Regions from separate parts of the Bradyrhizobium sp. F1.4.3 genome, predicted to be linked through region 2. Evidence: riboswitches for the same ligand, from Rfam matches in the RefSeq annotation. Region 2 holds a riboswitch; the other holds the start of a gene.
What was found. Region 2 has a riboswitch for glycine ahead of gcvT (glycine cleavage system aminomethyltransferase GcvT). Riboswitches for the same ligand answer to the same signal wherever they lie in the genome.
Positions count from the first base shown of each region.

Region 1: another riboswitch for glycine. It lies ahead of ABIB73_RS17540 (D-amino acid dehydrogenase); the one in region 2 lies ahead of gcvT (glycine cleavage system aminomethyltransferase GcvT).

Region 1 covers NZ_JBEPRN010000005.1:221,341-224,723, forward strand. The annotation lists gene ABIB73_RS17535 (ABC transporter permease) at 1-33, opposite strand, end outside; gene ABIB73_RS17540 (D-amino acid dehydrogenase) at 216-1,511, opposite strand; glycine riboswitch at 1,580-1,707, opposite strand; glycine riboswitch at 1,711-1,814, opposite strand; gene ABIB73_RS17545 (M20/M25/M40 family metallo-hydrolase) at 1,910-3,040, opposite strand; gene ABIB73_RS17550 (ABC transporter substrate-binding protein) at 3,310-3,383, shown strand, end outside.
Region 2 covers NZ_JBEPRN010000005.1:71,103-74,485, reverse strand. The annotation lists gene alaS (alanine--tRNA ligase) at 1-1,290, opposite strand, end outside; glycine riboswitch at 1,513-1,601, shown strand; gene gcvT (glycine cleavage system aminomethyltransferase GcvT) at 1,761-2,909, shown strand; gene gcvH (glycine cleavage system protein GcvH) at 2,919-3,287, shown strand; gene gcvP (aminomethyl-transferring glycine dehydrogenase) at 3,306-3,383, shown strand, end outside.

The DNA of each region.
Region 1 (3,383 bases), 150 kb from region 2:
GGCCAGAACGCGGCGAATGAGATAACCTAGCATGCACCTATCTCCGGCTGCGGAACTTGTGGCGGCCTGAGGCGGCCGTGGAGTCTGTCGTGTCTATCATGCGTGCCTGTCATTCGGGCTGGAAAAGCCGGCAGGAGATGCCGCCTTTTCGGGGCAAATTGTGTGCCAAGGGCAGGGCGGTCGCAAGGGGCCGCCCCGCACTGGTATTCGACCACTCAAGATGCACGGCGCATCGCGCGCTCAACCACAAGTGAGGGGACGGTGGGTGGCGCATTGAGCCCGCGCCAGCCGTCGATGGTCCCGGCTATCATCTGCGCAGTTGCAGCCGACAGCGTCCAGCCGAGATGGCCATGGCCGGTGTTGAAGAACACGCCCGGCATCCGCCCTGCGCGTATCACGGGCATCATGTTCGGCATCATCGGGCGCAGTCCGGCCCACGGCACAACCCGCGAGGTTTCGACGGCGGGGAAGTTGCTGCGCACCCAGTCGACCAAGGGCTGAACGCGGTCGGCGCGGATGTCGCGATTGAAGTCGTTGAACTCGGCCGTTCCGGCGACGCGGAAGCGATCGGCGCCGAGCCGGCTGGTGACGATCTTGGCGGCCTCGTCGAGCAGGCTGACGGTCGGCGTCGCGTTACGGCTCTCGGCAGAGTCGAGCTGCACCGTGATCGAGTAGCCTTTCACCGGGTAGACGTTGACGCGCTCGTCGAGAAGGGCGGCGAAGTGGCGGCTGGCCACACCGGCGCAGACCACGACGCCGTCCGCCTTCAGCATTCCGCGCGTGGCCGCGTCGCTTGCGGCAAGATCGGCCCAGCCGATGACAAAGCCGCTGCCTGCGCGGGCGATCGAATCGATGTTGGCTTCGTGGATGAAAGTCGCCCCGCGCCGCTTGCAGGCGTCTGCCAGCCCGCGCGTGAACTTGTGGATATCGCCGGTCGCATCCGAAGGTGTGTAGAAGCCGCCGTAATACGCCTTGCGCAGCGTCGGCTCGATGCTGCGGATTTCCTCCGGCGTTACCGGGCGGCGATCGAGGCCGCCTTCCTGCAACAGCGCATTGACGCGAAGGCCGGATTCAAAACCCTTCTTGTCGTGATAGATGTGGAGGATGCCGCGGCGCTCGAGATCGAAGTCGATGCCTTCACGTTCGGCGATCGCGAACAGGTGCTTGCGGGCTTCGATTGCGAGCCGCGTGGTCTCGATGGTGTTGGTGCGGTAGTTGCCGATGTTGGCGACGAACTCGCTCATCCAGGAATATTTGTGCCAGTTCGGCCGCGGGTTCATCAGCAGCGGCGCATCGCGCCGGAACATCCAGCGTAGGCCTTTCAGGATCGTCGCAGTGCTATTCCACACCTCGGCATTGCTGGCAGAGAGCTGTCCGCCATTGGCGAAGGAGGTCTCCATCGCGGCGTAGCGGTGCTTGTCGAGCACCGTCACCTTGTAGCCGCGTTCGAGCAAGGCATAGGCGGTCGTTACGCCGGTGATGCCGGCGCCGATGATGACGATATGAGTCATGATGAGTTCGGGGCTCCCGTGAGTTAGAGTCGGCTAACCGCCGGCCATAAGGCCGTTGGCGGCGCCCCATCTGTCACGGTTACCTGAGAGCTTGATCCGGCGCGGGACCTTGCGAGGCGAACCTCATAAGACCTTTGCGGACTATCCCCTTCGGTGGACGTCACGACCACGCTGGCCGTGCCGTCTCTCTCCAGATCGTCCTGACGATACAGTCCTTTTGCCTGAGAGTTTCCGGGGCGGTTGCTCCGTCGGCGCCGCAACGAAAGCCGAAACCTTCGCTGCGATCTCTCCCGCATCGTCGCGTGGACCATCGAGCAGTACGATACGCCTCATTTTTGGACAAGGCTAAATTTCGACCGCCACTGCCAACGCATTGTGCAGTGCGAAGTTGGTTCAAATTATTCCAGCGTCGCAAGCAGTCCCGCCAGCAGGCGCCCGCGCTCGACCAGGCTGTCGACTTCGATGAACTCCTCCAGCGTGTGACCGTTGCCACCGCGCACGCCCAAACCGTCGAGCGTCGGGATGCCCATCGCGCCCGTAAAGTTGCCATCGGAGCCGCCGCCGGAGCTTGCATGCGGCAGCTCGGCGCCGAGCGACCTGGCGATGCCGTGCGCCTTCTCGTACAGCGCCATGGTGCCAGCATCCGGCTCCCACACGGGCCGCGTCACGCCGCGCGTGACCTTGAACGAGACGTCATTGGCTGTGCCCGACAGAGCCAGCATCCGCTCCACGCCGCGGTCGAGATCGGCTTGGCGCTTGGCCATGGAGAGCGCCTCGCCGGTAGCGGTCGTGGCGACGCAATTGACCCATTGGCCGCCATGCACGACGCCGACCGAGAAGGTGCAGTCGTCCGTGGTCATCGCGTCGATCGCGAGAATCTGCCGCGCCATCTCGCGGATCGCCGAGCGTCCCGCCGACAGGGTCGCGCCGGCGTGGCTCGGCCGGCCCGTCGCTTCGAGATTGAAACGGGCGATCGCGTAACGTCCGGTGGTAACGCCGTTGTCGGCGCGGCCGGGCTCCGGCACCAGGACGTATTTGTTGCGTGCAGCCTCGGCCTCGATGATGTCGCGCGTCGACGGCGTGCCGACTTCCTCGTCGGGCGTGAAGAGCACGGTGATCGGCAGCGGCGTGGTGAAGGAGGCACGCGCCAGTTGCCGGATCGCTTCCAGCGAGAGGTAGTTGCCGCCCTTCATGTCGTAGATGCCGGGGCCGTAGCATCTGCTGCCCTCGCGACGCCATTTCAGCTTCTCGATAGTACCGACCGGGTGGACGGTATCCATGTGCCCGGCGATCAGGATTCCCGGCTCGCCCTGCTTCGGATGCGGAAAGCGCGCCCGGATGACGCCGCCGAAGCCCTGTCGGCCGGCGATGCGCTCGATCGTCGCACCCATGATCGCCATCTCCCGCGCTGCGATATCGAGCATGCGGTTGACGGCGTTCGCGTCCCAGGTCGGGCTTTCGCATTCCACCCAGCTGCGCAGACCCTGGAGCATGGCCTCGGAATCGAAGGGGAGATTGGTTGGATTCATCGGGAGGTCTCTCAAGCTTTGAAAGATGGAACGCGCATTGCATCCGCGAGAGGCGGGATAGGCGGACAGCGTTGTAGAGCCAAACCGATCTTTGTGGAGCCCGTGCGCGCGCCGCCATGGGCTGCGCCGAAACCGGATTGACGCGCTCGGCACTGTCTGTAAGTCTCGAAAAGATAAAGGCATTGCATAAGGTTAGTTCGCCTAAAGAACGAACCGAATGCTCAACCAATAACCCGCCTTTGAACAGTTTCACGTCAGGAGAAACTTTTATGTTGAGCTTGATGCGCCGGGGGCGTCGCGCGTTCGCCTCCAAACTTGCGCTGTCGGTCGTCGCGCTTTCGAC
Region 2 (3,383 bases):
GCGCGCCTTGGCTTTCTGACGCTCCATCGCGTCGGTGAAGGCGGACTGGTCGACGCCGATGCCGCGCGACTTCAGCGCGTCCTGCGTCAGATCCAGCGGGAAGCCGTAGGTGTCGTACAGCGTGAAGGCGACGTCGCCGTCGAACATATCGCCCTTCTTCAGGGACGCCGACTTCTCGTCGAGGATGGCAAGTCCGCGCACCAGCGTCCTGCGGAAGCGGGTCTCTTCCAGCCGCAGCGTCTCCTCGATCAGGTTTTCCGCGCGCATCAATTCCGGATAGGCTTGGCCCATCTCGCGGACGAGTGCCCAGACCAGGCGATGCATCAGCGGGTCCTTGGCGCCGAGCAGCTGCGCATGGCGCATCGCGCGGCGCATGATCCGGCGCAGCACATAGCCGCGGCCCTCGTTCGAGGGCAGCACGCCGTCGGAGACCAGGAACGCCGAGGAGCGCAGATGGTCGGCGATGACGCGGAACGAGGCAACCGTCTGCTCGTTCGGCCCGTGGCCCAGCGCCGACGCGGTCGCATCGATCAGGTGGCGGAACAGATCGGTCTCGAACACGCTGTCGACGCCCTGCATGATGCTGGCCATGCGCTCCAGCCCCATGCCGGTGTCGATCGAGGGACGCGGCAGCGGCACGCGCTCCTCCTTCGTCACCTGCTCGTACTGCATGAACACCAGGTTCCAGAATTCGAGGAAGCGGTCGCCGTCCTCTTCCGGCGAGCCCGGAGGCCCGCCCCAGATGTGATCGCCGCGATCGATGAAGATCTCCGAGCACGGGCCACACGGACCGGTGTCGCCCATCGCCCAGAAATTGTCCGAGGTCTGGATGCGAATGATGCGATCGTCGGAGAAGCCCGCGATCTTCTTCCAGAGCCCGGCCGCCTCGTCGTCGGTGTGATAGACGGTGACGAGCAGCTTGTCCTTGTTCAGGCCGAAATCCCTGGTGATCAGCGTCCAGGCAAGCTCGATCGCGCGCTCCTTGAAATAGTCGCCGAACGAGAAGTTGCCGAGCATCTCGAAGAAGGTGAGATGGCGCGCGGTGTAGCCGACATTGTCGAGGTCGTTGTGCTTGCCGCCGGCGCGCACGCATTTCTGCGAGGTGGTGGCGCGCTGATAGGGCCGCTTCTCGACGCCGGTGAAGACGTTCTTGAACTGCACCATGCCGGCATTGGTGAACATCAACGTGGGGTCGTTGCGCGGCACCAATGGCGAGGACGACACGATCTCGTGGCCGTTCTCGGCAAAGAAGTTCAGAAAGGTCGACCTGATCTCGTTGACGCCGCTCATGTTCATCCAATCGGGTGTGCTTGGACCCGCTATACGCCATCCAAACCTTGAGATTCAGGCTGATATCTGCGGGCCAAAGCGCTTTTAGACAAGGCCAGCTTCGCTGTCCAGAAACTGTGCAGGGAGATCAGAGGGTTGCCGCAGGCGCGCAATCCCGTTGAAAGCCGCAAAGCCCGCGTTGACAGGCTTGGCCGGGCTGTGGTCTGTACCCATCTGTATCGTACGGCCACGTCGGGAGAGACCGACTTTGGTGCCGGCGCCGAAGGAGCAACCGCCCCGGAAACTCTCAGGCAAAAGGACCGCGTGGCTTTGACAGCATCTGGAAAGAGACGCCGGCGGGCATGTCCTTCTAAGAAGGGTTGGCCCGGACAGCGTCCGCCGACGGGATAATACTCTCAGGCACAGCGACAGATGGGGCTTCGGGTGGTGTCCGCGGGGAATTGTCCTCGGGAACCGCCGAGGGCCCTGTGATGCTTTCGCGCGACGACCAAGATTCCCTGAAACATACGTCCCTTCACGGGCTTCATGTGTCCCTTGGCGGCAAGATGGTGCCGTTCGCGGGCTATGACATGCCCGTGCAATATCCGGCAGGCGTGCTGAAGGAGCATCTCCATACCCGCACCTCCGCCGGCCTGTTCGACGTCTCCCACATGGGCCAGATCGCGCTCCGGCCGAAGTCGGGCAAGGTCGAGGACGCCGCCCGCGCGCTGGAGCGGCTGGTGCCGCAGGACATCGTCGCGGTTGCGCCGGGACGGCAGCGCTACGCCCAGTTCACCAATGCGGATGGCGGCATCCTGGACGATCTGATGGTCGCCAATTTCGGCGACCATTTGTTCCTGGTGGTCAACGCCGCCTGCAAGGCCGAGGACGAGGCGCATCTGCGCGCGCATTTGTCCGACGACTGCATCATCGAATCGCTCAGCGGCCGCGCGCTGGTCGCGCTCCAGGGTCCGAAGGCGGAATCGGTGTTGGCGAAATTGTGTGCGGAGGCGCCAGCCATGAAGTTCATGGACGCCGGCCCGCACAAGGTCGCGGGCATCGACTGTTTCGTGTCGCGCTCCGGCTATACCGGCGAGGACGGTTTTGAGATTTCGGTTCCCGCTGCGGACGCCGAACGCCTCGCCAAGACGCTGCTGGACAATCCCGACGTGCTGCCGATCGGCCTCGGCGCGCGCGACAGCCTGCGGCTGGAAGCCGGGCTCTGCCTCTACGGCCACGACATCGACACCGAGACCACGCCGGTCGAGGCCGCGCTGGAATGGTCGGTGCAGAAGAGCCGCCGTAGCGGCGGCGCCCGCGCCGGTGGCTTTCCCGGTGCGGAAAAGATTCTCGCGCATTTCGACCAGGGCGCAAGCCGCCGCCGCGTCGGCCTGCGCACCGAGGGCCGCGCGCCGGCGCGCGAGGGCGCGCTGTTGTTTGCGGATGCCGCGGGCGGGGAGCCGATCGGAAAGGTCACGTCGGGCGGCTTCGGCCCGAGCCTGAATGCGCCAGTGGCAATGGGCTACTTGCCCACCGCGTCGAGCGCGCTCGGCACACAACTCTTCGCCGAGGTGCGCGGCCAGCGCTTGGCCGTCACGGTCGCCGCCATGCCCTTCGTGAAAAACACCTACAAACGCTGAGGATCGAAAATGACCACGACGCTGTTTACCTCCGACCATGAATGGCTGGCCATCGACGGCGATGTCGCAACCGTCGGCATCACCGACTATGCGCAGTCGCAGCTCGGCGACGTCGTGTTCGTCGAACTGCCCAAAGTCGGCCGCACGCTGAAGAAGACCGAAGCCGCAGCCGTCGTGGAATCCGTGAAGGCCGCGTCCGACGTCTACGCGCCGATCTCAGGCGAAGTGCTGGAGACGAACGACGCGCTCGCCGCCGAGCCGGCGCTGATCAATTCGGATGCGCAAGGCGCAGCCTGGTTCTTCAAGATCAAAATTGCCGACAAGAGCGAGCTCGGCGGCCTCATGGATGAAGCCGCCTACCAGGCGCACACGGCTTAGAGAGCGATGGAGCAAGCGATGACCGCGCACCGCAAATCCAACGGCGACGCCGCCGCCAGTTTCGTTCGCCGCCATATCGGCCCCTCCGCGCGCGAC